Regions from separate parts of the Herbaspirillum sp. C7C2 genome, predicted to be linked through region 1. Evidence: predicted binding sites of a transcription regulator. Region 1 holds the regulator's gene; the other holds the start of a gene.
What was found. The regulator sigma-54, encoded in region 1, starts transcription at its own class of promoters, with help from an activator protein. The targets are predictions, from matches to a motif close to TGGCANGNAANCTGCTTT.
Positions count from the first base shown of each region.

Region 2: urtA (urea ABC transporter substrate-binding protein) is a predicted target of sigma-54. The motif match lies at 4,925-4,942, and genes of this name have one in related genera.

Region 1 is NZ_JABXGI010000016.1:20,394-28,235, forward strand. It holds gene mdeB (alpha-ketoglutarate dehydrogenase) at 1-1,892, shown strand, start outside; gene HWE04_RS17940 (SDR family oxidoreductase) at 2,058-2,816, shown strand; gene HWE04_RS17945 (UbiX family flavin prenyltransferase) at 2,895-3,497, opposite strand; gene grxD (Grx4 family monothiol glutaredoxin) at 3,533-3,844, opposite strand; gene hpf (ribosome hibernation-promoting factor, HPF/YfiA family) at 4,218-4,580, opposite strand; gene HWE04_RS17960 (RNA polymerase factor sigma-54) at 4,739-6,229, opposite strand; gene lptB (LPS export ABC transporter ATP-binding protein) at 6,297-7,037, opposite strand; gene lptA (lipopolysaccharide transport periplasmic protein LptA) at 7,040-7,663, opposite strand; gene lptC (LPS export ABC transporter periplasmic protein LptC) at 7,715-7,842, opposite strand, start outside.
Region 2 is NZ_JABXGI010000011.1:18,404-25,446, reverse strand. It holds gene HWE04_RS15225 (Bcr/CflA family multidrug efflux MFS transporter) at 1-93, opposite strand, end outside; gene HWE04_RS15220 (ABC transporter substrate-binding protein) at 574-1,860, shown strand; gene HWE04_RS15215 (sensor domain-containing diguanylate cyclase) at 1,883-3,604, shown strand; gene HWE04_RS15210 (ferritin-like domain-containing protein) at 3,752-4,579, shown strand; gene urtA (urea ABC transporter substrate-binding protein) at 4,996-6,249, shown strand; gene urtB (urea ABC transporter permease subunit UrtB) at 6,488-7,043, shown strand, end outside.

The sequences.
Region 1 (7,842 bases):
TGGACAACCTGATCTTCGTGGTCAACTGCAACCTGCAGCGCCTGGATGGTCCGGTGCGCGGAAACGGTCACATCGTCGATGAGCTGGAGACCCTGTTTGCCGGTGCCGGCTGGAACGTCATCAAGCTGCTGTGGGGCTCGGACTGGGATGGCCTGTTCGCCCGCGACCGCGACGGTGAGTTGGTGGATGCCCTGAACCGCACGGTGGACGGTCAATTGCAGACCTTCGCCGCCAACGATGGCGCCTTCAATCGCCAGCATTTCTTCGGCCAGACACCGGGCACCCGCGCTATTGGGGCCACGCTCACCGATGAGGAAATCAACCGCCTGCGTCGGGGCGGGCACGACATGAAGAAGATCTTCTCGGCCTACCAGGCGGCGGCCCAGCATCGCGGCCAGCCGACGGTGATCCTGGCCCAGACTAAGAAGGGCTACGGCATGGGCGCGGCCGGTGAAGGCAAGATGACCACCCACCAGCAGAAGAAGCTGGATGAGGAAAGTCTGCTGCAATTCCGTGATCGCTTCAAGTTGCCGCTGTCGGATCAACAGTGCCGCGAACTGGCCTTCTACAAGCCCGCGCCCGACAGCGCCGAGATGAAGCACCTGCATGCCCGCCGCGCTGCGCTGGGCGGCTACCTGCCGCGCCGCGATGCCGGCCAGGCGCGCCGCGCGGTGCCGGCCCTGGAAGCGCACAGCAAGTTCGCGCTGGAAGCCGATGGCAAGGAGATGTCGTCCACCATGGCGCTGGTGCGCCAGCTCGGCAACCTGTTGAAGGACCCGGAGTTCGGCCGCTACGTGGTGCCCATCGTGGCCGACGAGGCGCGTACCTTCGGCATGGCCAACCTTTTCCGCCAGGTCGGCATCTATTCCTCGCAGGGCCAGTTGTATGAGCCGGAGGATATCGGTTCCATCCTCTACTATCGCGAGGCCAAGGATGGCCAGATTCTGGAAGAGGGCATCACCGAAGCCGGCGCGATCTCTTCCTGGACGGCCGCCGCGACCGCTTACTCGGTGCATGGCACACCGATGCTGCCGTTCTACATCTACTACTCGATGTTCGGTTTCCAGCGCATCGGCGACCTGATCTGGGCAGCGGCGGACCAGCGCGCACGAGGCTTCCTGATCGGCGCCACCTCGGGGCGAACCACCCTGGGCGGTGAGGGTTTGCAGCATCAGGATGGCAATAGCCTGGTGACGGCGGCTTCGATTCCCAACTGCGTTTCCTATGACCCGGCCTATGCCTACGAGCTGGCGGTGATCCTCGACGACGGCATGCGCCGCATGATGGAGCGCGGCGAGGACGTCTTTTACTACATCACCGTCACCAACGAGAACGAGGCCCAGCCCAGCCTGCCGCCGGGCGTGCAGGAAGGCATCCTGCGTGGCCTGTACTGCCTGGGTCGCAAGGCGAACGCGCAGGCGCGCCTGTTGGGTGCCGGCCCGATCCTGAAGGAAGCAGTGGCGGCCGCCGCGTTGCTGCAGCAGCACTGGCAGATCGAAGTCGAGGTATGGAGCGTGACCAGCTATACCGAACTGGCGCGTGATGGCGTGGCGGCGCAGCGCAGCCAGCGGCTGTCGGGCGCGCGCCCGCTGCCGTATGTGACGCAGCAACTGCAGGGCAGCGCTGCACCGGTCATCGCGGTGAGCGACTACATCCGTACCCTGCCGGAGAGTATCCGTGCCTTCGTGCCGGCGCAGTATGTGACCTTGGGAACGGATGGCTTTGGCCGCAGCGATACGCGGGTGAACCTGCGCGACTTCTTCGAGATCGATGCGCGCTGGATCGCCTATACGGCGCTGTGCGAGGTCTGGGGAGAGGATCGTGCGCGGCTGCAGGATGCGGCGCATACGCTGGGTATCGATACCGCCAAGCCGCTGTCGAGCACGGTCTGATGAGCAAGTGCCGGGACACATGAAAGGCAGGCCCAGGGATTGAAAATCCTTCATCTGGCCGCGGCTGGTGTTTGTTATAGTGGAAACCGCCCGTGCATCACGGGCGGTTTTTTTATCCGCCGACGATGCAGGTTCCGTCCATAAGATCATTGAGGAGTCAACACGATGGCTGCACCCAAACGTATCGCGCTGGTGACCGGCGCAGGCTCCGGCATCGGCCGGCAGATTACCCTGGCGCTGCTGCGCGAAGGCTATGGCGTGGCCCTGGCCGGACGTCGCCAGGATGCGCTGGAAGAGACCGTCAAACTGGCTGGCGAACACGGTGCCAATGCGCTGGTGGTGGCAACCGATGTGACCGATCCGGCCTCGGTCAAGCAGCTGTTCGCACAGACCCGGCAACGCTTTGGCCGGCTCGACATGCTGTTCAACAATGCCGGCATCTTCGCACCGCCGGTATCGCTGGAGGAGTTGAGCGTGGAGCAGTGGAAGGCAGCGGTGGACATCAACCTGACCGGTGTTTTCCTGTGTACCCAGGAAGCCTTCCGCGTCATGAAGGAGCAATCCCCGCGTGGTGGCCGCATCATCAACAACGGCTCTATCTCGGCCCATGCGCCGCGTCCGTTCTCGGCCTCCTATACGGCCACCAAGCATGCCATCACGGGCCTGACCAAGGCCACTTCGCTGGATGGTCGCGCCTATGACATCGCCTGCGGCCAGATCGACATCGGCAATGCCTCCACCGACATGACCACGCTGATGAAGAAAGGCACCTTGCAGGCCGACGGCTCCACCAAGGTCGAACCGACCATGGACGCCGAGCACGTGGCCAAGGCCATCCTCTACATGGACAGCCTGCCGCTGGATGCCAATGTGCAGTTCATGACGGTGATGGCGACCAAGATGCCCTATATCGGGCGGGGTTGAGCGGTCAGCGCTTAAGAAAGAATGCGCCGTCGGGAAACCCGCGGCGCATTTTTTATTGACCGTTCTGCTGCCACTCGCTCAGTCTGCCTCGCCCTTCATACCCCGCCATTCAGGGGTGAGCTGCAGCGAAATCCCGAACATGTCCAGCACGCGCCCGAGGGTGTGATCGACCATTTCTTCCATCGAGGCTGGGCGCTGGTAGAAACCGGGCAGCGGCGGGAAGATCACGCCGCCCATCTCGGTCACGGCGGTCATGTTGCGCAGGTGGGCCAGGTTGAAGGGCGTTTCGCGCACCATCAGTACCAGGCGACGACGTTCTTTCAGGACCACGTCGGCAGCACGGGTGATGAGGTTGTCGGAGAGACCATGCGCCACGGCGGCCAGGGTTTTCATCGAACAGGGCGCCACCACCATGCCGGTGGAGGCGAAGGAGCCGCTGGCGATGCAGGCACCGACGTCGCGCACATGATGCACCACGTCGGCCAGGGCTTCGACGTCCTTGCGCCGCATGTCCAGTTCCTGGTGCAGATTGAGCACGCCGGCTTCGGAAATCATCAGATGGGTTTCCACCTGACCATGCTTGCGCAGGTGCTGCAGCAGGCGCACGCCATAGATCGCGCCGGTCGCACCGGTGATGGCGACGATCAGGCGCTGGCGTGGCGGACTGGAAGTGGAACTCACGAGAGAAACCGGAGCGGGGCAGCGATGCGCCGGGTTTAGCCCTTGATCAGGGTCTGCAGTTCGCCCGAGGCGTACATTTCGCTCATGATGTCCGAGCCGCCGACGAATTCACCCTTCACGTACAGCTGGGGAATGGTTGGCCAGTTCGAATATTCCTTGATGCCCTGACGCACATCGGCGCTTTCCAGCACATTGACGGTGACGATGTTCTCGGCGCCGCTGGCCTTGAGCAGCTGGATGGCCTTGCCGGAGAAGCCGCATTGCGGGAACTGGGCGGTTCCCTTCATGAACAGCACGACAGGGTTTTGGGTCACGGTTTCTTTGATCCAGGATTGGACGTCGCTCATGGCTATGCCTTTAAAAATGGGATTGCCGACATTATAGGGAAAAGCCGCCGCTCGCGTTGAAGTCGGCAGGGTTGCGGCGTGGTTGGGGTGTCGTCCGGCATTGCTTGGTGGAAATCATTTATACGATTTCCGCTTTGGACCTTGCCACCAAGATGAGGGCGGGAGGAGCCTCTTCAAGTCTCATTGCGAGCCGCTTCGGGAGAACAGCGGCGATGATGGACGCGGGATCACTGTTTGCCACAGGAAATGAAACCGGCCCCGGCGCCGCAAAATGAAAAAGGGCGCTTGCGCGCCCCTTCCTCATGAGATTCCCACCTTATGCGTCACGCTGTCGTTGCGCACCCGCCGGCAGGAATGGTCCTGAATCCTTGTCTTATGCCGCGCCAGCCACTGCATCAGCGGGGGTATCGTCGGGCAGACGCTTGGCCATGGAGTGATGCTCCTGCAAGCGGTCCTTGTGCTTGATGACCTGGCGGTCGAGCTTGTCGATCAGGGCATCAATAGCGGCATAGAGGTCGTGCGCAATGCTTTCCGCATGTAGATCCTTCCCCTTGATGTGGACGTTGATTTCCGCTTTTTGGCGCTTTTCCTTTTCTGTGAGTTTATCTACGCTCAGGATCACGCTGACGTCGATCACGTTGTCGAAATGGCGCTTGATACGGGCCAGCTTGCTTTGCACGTATTCCCGGATGGCGGGGGTCAGTTCGAGGTGGTGTCCACTGATGGTCAGATTCATACAAGACTCCTATCGTGAGGTCACTGGAGGTTCGTGCGATGCATCGTCTACAGCTGCTGTACCACGGGCACGGTCTTCGTGTCGGATGGCATGGGCACCAGGTAGGGATGCTTGCCTGAACACAGCAACGGTACTGCTACAGAAAAACTGAGGAAAGCTCAGAGGGACTTGCGGAGATTGACTGGCGGAATCTTCAACACTTCGCGGTATTTGGCGACTGTGCGTCGCGCGACCACCATGCCTTGTTCTGCCAGCATATCCGCAATCTTGCTATCGGATAATGGGGTCTGCGGGTTTTCGGCTCCTATCAACTGTTTGATCAGCGCCCGTATCGCGGTGGAGGAGGCTTCGCCTCCGGTTTCAGTCGCGACGTGGCTACCGAAGAAGTACTTCAACTCGAACATGCCGTGCGGCGTGAGCATGTATTTTTGAGTTGTCACGCGAGAGATTGTGCTCTCGTGTAGACCCAGTGTATCAGCAATTTCACGCAGCACAAGGGGCCGCATGGCCACTGCGCCATGTGAAAAGAAGTTTCTTTGACGTTCGACAATAGCCTGCGCGACTCGCAAAATTGTATCGAAACGTTGCCGCATGTTCTTGATGAGCCACTTAGCTTCCTGCAACTGCGACGACAGCGATCCTTCGCCCTTGGCCTGCTTGAGCGCACTCGCATACATTGCATTGACGCGCAGCTTGGGCATGACCTCATGGTTGAGCATGACCTGCCAGCCGTTCTTTGTCTGTTTGACAATCACGTCCGGCACCACGTAGTCCGAAGCATCGCGCGCGAATTCGGCACCCGGATGCGGACGGCACTGACGGATCACCGCCTGTGCTTCGCGCAGGTCCTCGTCATCGCAATCGAGAGCCTTCTTGATCTTGTTGAAATCGCGCTGTGCGAATAGCGGCAGGTAATCCTCGACAATCCTCAAGGCAAGCTTGCGGGTGACGAAGGGCACCTTGGGCAGGCGGCGGATCTGCAGTGCCAGACATTCACCGGCACTACGCGCACCCACCCCGGCCGGGTCCAGGCTCTGCAGCAGCTTCAGCGAGATCGACAGTTCTTCCAAGTCAACGCCCAGCTCTTCCGGCAGGCGCGCCAGGATGTCTTCCAGCGGTTCCTCCAGGTAACCGCTTTCGTCCAGCGCATCGGTGAGCAGTTCCAGCAGCGCACGGTCGCGGTGTGTGCGGGCGGTGACCCGTATCTGTTCCAGCAGGTGTTCGCGCAGGGTCAGCTCATGCGCTTCCAGTTGCGGGCGGGCATCGTCGTCGTCGGGCGATTTGCCACTGCGTGCCACGTCGTCGAAGCTCCAGTCGGATTCGCCACTGACACCGCTCTCGGGGCTGTTGTCCTGATAGTCGAAACTGGCTTCGCCATCAGTAGCGGAGGGGGCTGCTTCGTTGCCGCTGTCGCCAGCGGGCTCGGCCACTCCGGTGGAGGGCGCGGAAGAGACCGCGCCATCGGCCAACAGGCGCACCGAATTGTCGAGAGCGTCGTCCAGGCGTTCGAGCAGGGGATTGTCGGACAGGATCTGTTCCAGTTCCTGGTGCAGTTCCAGCGTCGACAGTTGCAACAGCCTGATCGACTGCTGCAGTTGCGGCGTCAATGCGAGGTGCTGCGAGGTACGTAACTGGAGCGACTGTTTCATCTGTCTTTCTGGGAGCGGCGTGGCCCGCTGGTTGCAATACCGTTGTGTGGCCGATGGACGGCGGGTGCTACATGCGGAAGTGTTCGCCCAGGTATACGCGGCGCACCGATTCGTTGGCGATGATCTCTTCCGGGTTACCGCTGGCCAGCACCGTGCCCTGGTTGATGATGTAGGCGCGGTCGCAGATACCCAGGGTTTCCCGCACGTTGTGGTCGGTGATGAGCACGCCGATGCCGCGTTCCTTGAGGAAGCGCACGATGCGCTGGATTTCGATCACGGCAATCGGGTCGATACCGGCAAACGGTTCGTCCAGCAGCACGAAGCGCGGATCGGTGGCCAGTGCGCGGGCGATTTCCACGCGGCGGCGTTCGCCACCGGAGAGCGACAGTGCCTGGCTCTCGCGCAGCTTTTCGATCTGCAGTTCATGCAGCAGGTTGTTCAGGCGGCCCTCGATTTCATCGCGCGAGAGCGGCTTGCCGTCCTCCTGGCGCAGCTCCAGCACGGCGCGGATGTTGTCTTCCACCGTCAGCTTGCGGAACACCGAGGCTTCCTGCGGCAGGTAGGACAGCCCCAGCGTGGCGCGCTTGTGGATCGGCAGGCGCGAGATGGGCGAACCGTCCAGATCGATTTCGCCACCGTCCGAGGGGACCAGGCCGACGATCATGTAGAACGAGGTTGTCTTGCCGGCACCGTTGGGGCCAAGCAGGCCGACCACTTCGCCACTACGCACTTCCATGGAGACGTCACGCACCACCTGGCGCGCACCATAGCTTTTCTTCAGGCCGCGAACGACCAGTGAGCTTGCCATCGTTACTGGTCCTTTCCGTTCTGACGGCGCTGGGCCGGTGCCGGCGTAGCGGGCTGGGCGGGCGTGGAAGGCTGGGCGGCATCCGCCGGCGGCGGGTTCTTGGGCTGGATCACGGCAGTGATGCGTCCTGCCCCCGGCTTGCTTTCGCCGCTGGCGGTGTTGTTGACGGAGTAGAACTCGGCGCGGCTGTCATAAGAGATGAATTCGCCATTGACTTCGTCAGTGATGCGGTTGCCATCCATGCGCTGAATGTGCGCCCGCTGGAACAACTTGGAGATTTCGGTCTGCTCGGAATACTCGATGCGTTCGGCCTGGCCCTCGATCCACAGGTTGGGGCCGCCATCGCGCTTCTGGCGGAAGTTCGCCAGTGCACCAGGAGCCGCGTACAGCACCGCATTTTCATAGCCGTACTGGTCGGTCGTGAGCACCACGCGGCCTGCCTTGATGATCAGGGTGCCGCGGGTCATGACGACGTTGCCGGTGAAGGTCTTCACCTGGCGCACGTCGTCGTAGACCATCTGGTCCGCCTCGATGTTGGTGGGCTTGGTGGAGTCCGCCTTTTCGGCGTGGGCCACGCCGCACACGGCAGCCAGCATCAGCATCGGCAGTAAGAGTGAGCGTTTCATGGATTTCCTGTCTGGTCGGTTCTTGGCGTTTTTATCGTGGAGACAAACGGGTTAGCGTTTCTTGGGCGCGGGCTCGTAATAACCGCGCACATTGCCGAACAACTGCACGACCTGGGTGGCGTTGTTGGCCAGCATGCCCACTCCATTCAATCTGGTGGTGCCCATCGTCATTGCAACCG
Region 2 (7,043 bases), on a different contig from region 1:
GATGGCCAGGGCGCCCATCGCGGTGAGCGCGGCCAGGACTGCCAGCCATGGAGGAAATTTGCCCGTCGAGAGCGATTGATCGTTGTTGTGCATGTGGAATTGTCGAGGCAGCCGCATTGCGCGCGAAGGCGTGGATCATTCGAAGTGAACCGCTGCGGCCTGATGGCGTGAGGGCCGTATTATAAAGTGCCGGCTTGCTTCCATCAGCGGACTGCATCAAGTAATGCGAGCTTGCCGCCAAGAAAAAACTGAGCCCGGACAATAAAATCAAACAGCGCTCGTGCAGGTTCGCACAAAAGCTGGCACACTCGTTCGCATCGTTTTCAGATCACGGGACTCCATGCAGGGAGCGGCAGGTAGGCGCAGTGCGAGCCTCACGCCGGCGATACGGTGCGGCACGTTGCTGTAGAACAAAAAAGATCTTTGCCGCAGGGGAAATCAATGCGTGGCCGATTTACGCCATCAATTACACGCGCGCCCGTCGGAAGCCGTCGATCAGGCGGCTGGCCGGCGGACTTGACAGGACAGACCCTCGCCGGCCTCAAGCTCGTCATTGCCAGGGTGGCTGCGGCATTGCTGCTGGCCGCCTGCGGAGGCGGCGATGATGGCGCTGCCGAGCCGGCGGCCAGCCAGACGGTCGATCGCGCCGAGTCGTCCGGACCGCTGGTGCTGACGGCACTGGTGTGGGCGCCGGACTGGTCGGAGGAAATGCATCGGGTGGCCGATGCATTTGTCCGCGATCATCCCGATGTGCGCATCGACCTGCAGTTCATGATCGGCAATTCCGTCGAGGAAAATCTCAAGCCCCGTGCGGCCACCGACAGCCTGCCCGACATCATCTCCGTCAACGCCAGCCCCTACACCGCCGAGCTGGCCGATCAGGGCATGCTGGCCGACCTCGGGCAGACACGCGCCTGGAACAATCTGCTGGACATCCTGCAACGCGAGTGGACCGCGCCGGGCGGCCGGCGCTACGGCATCCCCTCGGGTATCGCCACCACGCTGATCTACTACAACCGCGAGATGTTCGAGCGCGCCGGCATCACCGCGCCGCCAACCGACTTCGAGGCCTTCCTGGCAACCGGTGCGACGCTGCGAAAGGCCGGCTTCACGCCCCTGGCCCTGTCGGGCGCCTTCCCCAACATGTTGGGCAATGGGCCGTTCAGCTATGGCTTTGCCAATGCCATTGCGGCCAATGTCCCAGACTGGCGCGCCCGTATCGCCGATGGCAGCTTGCAGCTGGACAACCCGCAGGGCATTTCCATCTTCAGTCGCCTGCGTACGCTGGTGGAGCAGAAGATGGTCCAGGCCGACTGCCTGCGCGCCGGATACGATGCCACCCTGAACCAGTTTGCCGAGGGCCGTGTGGCGATGACCTTCCAGGGAACCTGGGCGGCAGGCATGCTGATGCATGGGCGCGGGATGCGGGTGGGCGTCTTCGTGCCACCGTGGAACGACAAGGGCCAGCCCATCAGGCCGGTCATCGGCAGCGAGACCGGTTTTGCCGTGGCCCAGGGCAGCAGCGCGCGGCACCGGGAAGTCGCGGCGCAGTTCCTGGATTTCCTGTATGGCCCGGGCATGAGCATCTGGCAGGGCAAGCGCCAGAACATCCCGCCCTTCCGCGTGATCGCAGGCGACGTCAAGGGCGACCGGGCGCTGTTTGCGCTGTTGGACGAGATGACACGCGACGCGGCGCGCACCAATGCGCCCGGTCTGTACTACTCGCTGTTACCGGTCAATACCATCGAGGTCTTGCATAAGCAGCTGCAGGCAGTCCTGGCGGGCAGCTCCATGCCGGCGCAGGCCGCGCGTGCACTGCAGGATTCCATCGCCGAACAGGCCGGCCTGGCGGGCAAGTGAGGCGGGAGACAGGATATGTTCCATGCATAGACGGCTAGACTTCCTCTCCCTGGGTTTCCTGCGCAGGATCGAGATCCGCTATCGGCTGATCAATTCCTTCATCCTGGTGTCGCTGGTGCCGCTGTTGATCTCGGGGCTGCTGGCCTACCGTGAGACCAGCCGCGCGACCCAGGACAAGGTGCGCGCCTACTCGGTGCAGGTAGCCCGGCAGATTTCACAGAACCTGCTGCTGCGCATGGAAAAGATCGAGGACACCAGCGAGGAACTGGCGCTCTCGGACAAGCTACAGCGCCTGCTGGGCGATTATTACAGCGGCCATGAGGCCGCCAGTGCGGCGGCCCGCAGCGGCGTAGCTCGGGTGCTGCTCGATACCTATGGGGCCTTGCCTGACGTCAACCAGAAATACCTGCTGGACCGGCGGCGCCAGGTCATCGATCCGCAGATCTTCGCGCCGCTGGCCGGCAGCATCAGCCGCGTGGCCGAAGAGGCCCCCGACCTGGGTGGGCGCGCCTGGTGGACGCTCTATCACGCCGGCCACGGCCAGAAGAGCGTGGCCATGCTGCGTGAGATCCGCTTTACCGGCAACAACCGTCCGGCCGGCTATCTGTTCGTGGGAGTGAGGCCGAGCTATTTCTTCAGCATCTTCGAGGGCGTGGAACTGGGCTATGACTCCAGCATCTTCATCGTCGACGCCAGCGATGGCACGGTGGTGGTGCAGGGGCGCGACGGCAGCGCCAGCACCGCCGATCCGGCCTTGCTGAGCGGCATCTCGGAAAGCCTGTCGCAACGGCGCACCAGCGACTTCATCGCCTATACCGGGCTGGACAAGACACGCTACTACGCCGCCATCGCCAAGCTGCCACACTCGTCGTGGTGGGTGGTCAGTACCACGCCCAGCGACAAGCTCAACGCCGACACCCGTTCGGTACGCGACAAGATCATCGCCATCGGCCTGGGCTGCTTTGCGGTCTCGCTGCTGCTCTCGGCGCTGATCGCGCGCAGCATCAGCGTACCGCTGCAGCGGCTGGTCGGTGCCATGAAGGAAGCCGGCAGCGGCGATACCACGGTGCGGGTGGCGCAGGAAGGGGGCGACGAGATCGCCGTGCTCTCGCGCAAGTTCAATGAGATGGCCGGCAAGCTGCAGCAGAACAAGGAAGAACTGGAACAGCAGGTGGCGCTGCGCACGCACGAGCTGGAGCGCGCCAACCGGAAGCTGGAAGCGCTCTCGGCCACCGATGGGCTGACCGGCGTGGCCAATCGGCGACGCTTCGACGAGGTGCTGGTCAATGAGCTGCGGCGCTCGGTGCGCTCCGGTCATCCGCTGGCCTTGCTGATGCTGGACGTGGATTACTTCAAGAAATACAACGACCGTTATGGCCATGTGGCCGGCGACGAATGCCTGCGCATCGTGGCGCGGGTGCTGCAGAAGAGTTCACGCCGGGCGACCGATTTGGTGGCCCGCTACGGTGGCGAGGAGTTCAGCGTCATCATCGCCGAGAGCGATACCGCGCATGCCCTGCAGCAGGCCGAGAACATCTGCCAGGCCATCTTCGAACTGAAGCTGCCGCATGCCGATTCGCCCTCCGGCTACATCACCGCCAGCATCGGCGTGGCCGCCCTGCAGGCCGACGACAGCACCACCGCCGAGCAGGTGGTACGCATTGCCGACCAGGCGCTGTATCACGCCAAATACCAGGGCCGCAACCGGGTGGTGCTGGGCAGCGATGCCACACGCAACCTGTGAGTCCGACTCCTGCCTGCTGACAAAGCGCTGACGATGGAAGTCCCTTTGTAAAGTTTGATAAAGCGCGGCTATTCCGCCCTGAACCATTGACCGTGCGCTGCATCATACCGCTATGCCAACCCGTCACCCTTGAGAGAGGTATAGCAGATGAACCCGAGTCGCCAAGAAAAAAAACACTGGACCATCGAAGACATCGACCTGAACCGCATTGACCTGGAGCGCGTACGCCACGATGAAGACCTGTTCTATCTGGTCGCCTGTGCCTCCTTCGTGGAAAGCGGTTCGGACCTTTACACGCACAACCTGGTGGAATACTACAAGGGCGATGCCGAGGTCGAGAGCTGGCTGCGCGAACAATGGGAAAAGGAAGAACTGCAACACGGCGCGGCGCTGCGCGCCTATGTCGAACACGTCTGGCCGGAGTTCGACTGGCAGCGTGCCTATCAAAGCTTCCTCGACGAGTATTCCGGTTACTGCAAGGTCGAGCTGCTCGAACCCACCCGCGCCCAGGAGCTGGCGGCGCGCTGCGTGGTCGAGACCGGGACCTCCACCTACTACCGCGCCCTGGCGCGTGCCACGGACGAGCCGGTACTCAAGCACCTGGCGGGCCTGATCGCCACTGACGAGGTCAACCACTACAAGCACTTCTACCAGTACTTCCGCCGTTACCGCCGCCAGGAAAACATCGGCCGCTCGCGCGTCTTCGGCACCCTGAGCCGGCGTACGCTGGAACTCAAGAACGAGGACGCCGACTGCGCCATCCGCCATGTGGTGATGATGCACAAGCCGGAGCTGGCAGCCGACCCGGTGCGGCTCAAGGAACTGGCCTCGCGCATGAGCCGCACGGTGCGCGTGAATCTCAAACCCGAGACCACCATCAAGATGATCATGCGGCCGCTGGAGCTGCCGGTAGCGCTACAGAACATGATCGAATTTCCCCTGCGGCAATTCATGCAGCACGTGCTGTTGCGCTGAACGCCCTGCAATGGATGGTCCGGCTGCAGGGGCCGCAAGGAGCCCATGAAGTGCAGTACCCCGCATCCGGCCGGATCCCATTGTTAACAATCCTGACGGCCCGCCTGCTGCCCGGTGCGATCCTCTCCAAATCACGCCAAACCCGCCTGGGCTGGCGCCTGGCGACTTGCCCCAAGATCGGGCATCAAGAAGCGCCAGCTTGGTGAATATTGCCGTTGCACCATGACGCTGTCGACAATTGCGCTCACCTTTGGTGCGCAAATCTGTTCCGGCTGACAACATTTCTCCCTCCCGCCGTCTCGTCCCGCCCCGCTTTGATGCAGGCCTGCGCCCGTGGCGCGCCATTGGCACGCATTCTGCTAAAGCGACTGGGCAGTGAAAAAAATCTTCCAAAACTTTTCTCGAGGGAGCACCACATGTCACGTCGTACCGTACTGAAAGCCACCGCACTGGGCGCATTCGCACTGGCCGCATCCTCCTGGCTGCCCTCCGCCTTCGCGGCCGACACCATCAAGGTCGGTATCCTGCACTCGCTGTCGGGCACCATGGCCATCTCCGAAACGTCCCTGAAGGACGTGGCCCTGATGACCATCGACGAAATCAACGCCGCCGGCGGCGTGATGGGCAAGAAGCTGGAACCGGTGATCGTTGACCCCGCTTCCAACTGGCCGCTGTTCGCAGAAAAGGCTCGCCAGCTGATTTCGCAGGACAAGGTGTCGGTGGTGTTCGGTTGCTGGACCTCGGTGTCGCGCAAGTCGGTGCTGCCGGTCTTCAAGGAACTGAACAGCCTGCTGTTCTACCCGGTGCAATACGAAGGTGAAGAGCTGGAGAAGAACGTCTTCTACACTGGTGCTGCGCCCAACCAGCAGGCCATCCCTGCGGTCGAATACCTGATGTCCAAGGAAGGTGGCGGCGCCAAGCGCTTCGTGCTGCTGGGTACCGACTATGTCTACCCGCGCACCACCAACAAGATCCTGCGCGCCTTCCTGCACAGCAAGGGCGTGAAGGACTCCGACATCGACGAGGTCTACACCCCCTTCGGTCACTCCGACTACCAGACCATCGTGGCCAACATCAAGAAGTTCTCGGCCGGTGGCAAGACCGCTGTGATCTCGACCATCAACGGCGACTCCAACGTGCCCTTCTACAAGGAACTGGGCAACGCCGGCCTGAAGGCGACCGACGTGCCGGTGGTGGCATTCTCTGTGGGTGAAGAAGAACTGCGTGGCGTGGATACCAAGCCGCTGGTAGGCCACCTGGCTGCCTGGAACTACTTCGAGTCGGTGAAGAACCCGGTCAACACCGCCTTCATCAAGAAGTGGAAGGAATACGCCAAGGCCAAGAACCTGCCCAACGCTGATACCGTCGTGACCAACGACCCGATGGAAGCCACCTACGTGGGTATCCACATGTGGGCACAGGCCGTGGAAAAGGCCAAGTCCACCGACACCGACAAGGTGATCGCGGCCATGGGCGGCCAGACCTACAAGGCACCGTCGGGCTACACGCTGGAAATGGACAAGACCAACCACCACCTGCACAAGCCCGTGATGATCGGCGAAATCAAGGCCGACGGTCAGTTCAACGTGGTCTACAAGACCAAGACCACCATCCGCGCGCAACCGTGGAGCCCGTATATCCCGGGTAACGAAAGCAAGCAGAAGAACTAAGCTTGTTGTAGTTGCAAGGCGTTCTTTCGGAGCGCCTTCGATACGCCGCGTTGCGGCTACTCAGTCCGAACGGGTCCTTGTTGCACAACCCACGGACCGTCCGATCTGAGTAGCCGCGTGGGCGGCGTATCGAAGGCGCTCCAACCGCCGCACGTTCCTCCCTCCACAAGAAGAACGCCCGACGATGCGCATCGGCCACGGCTTCGTGTCCGGCTCGCGCTTCGAGGCGCACACCATCATGACACCAGCCATCCAGTTCCTACGCGGGCTCCTCGCGACCTGGCTTTGCGTCCACGCCCTGACGGCGGGCGCGGCCATCGCACCGGACCTGCTCAAGCCCCTTGGCGGAGACGACCCCGACGCGCGCATCGCCGCCGTCAACCAGATTGCGGCGCTGGCCAACGACGACGCCCTCAAGATTCTCAATGCCTTGAACAGCGACGCGCTCTATGTCACCCCTGCCGGTGACGTGCTCATCGTCGATGATGCCGGCAAGGCCTTCAACCCGGCCACCGACCAGACCGGCCCGGCACCCGATGATGCAGAGGGCATCACCGTCAACAACCGCCTGCGTGGCGCCGTCGACGGCGCCCTGTCGGGCTTGAAGCTGCTCTCGCCGCAACGCGACCAGCGCCTGGCCGCCGCCAGCGAGCTCCTGAAGAATGCCGACCCGGCGCAGATCCCGCTGATCGAAAAGGCGCTGGCCAAGGAGAGCGATCCCCAGATCAAGGACGTGCTGCTGCAGGTGCAGGCCACTGCCAACCTGCATGCCACCGACCCGGCCGCGCGCCGTG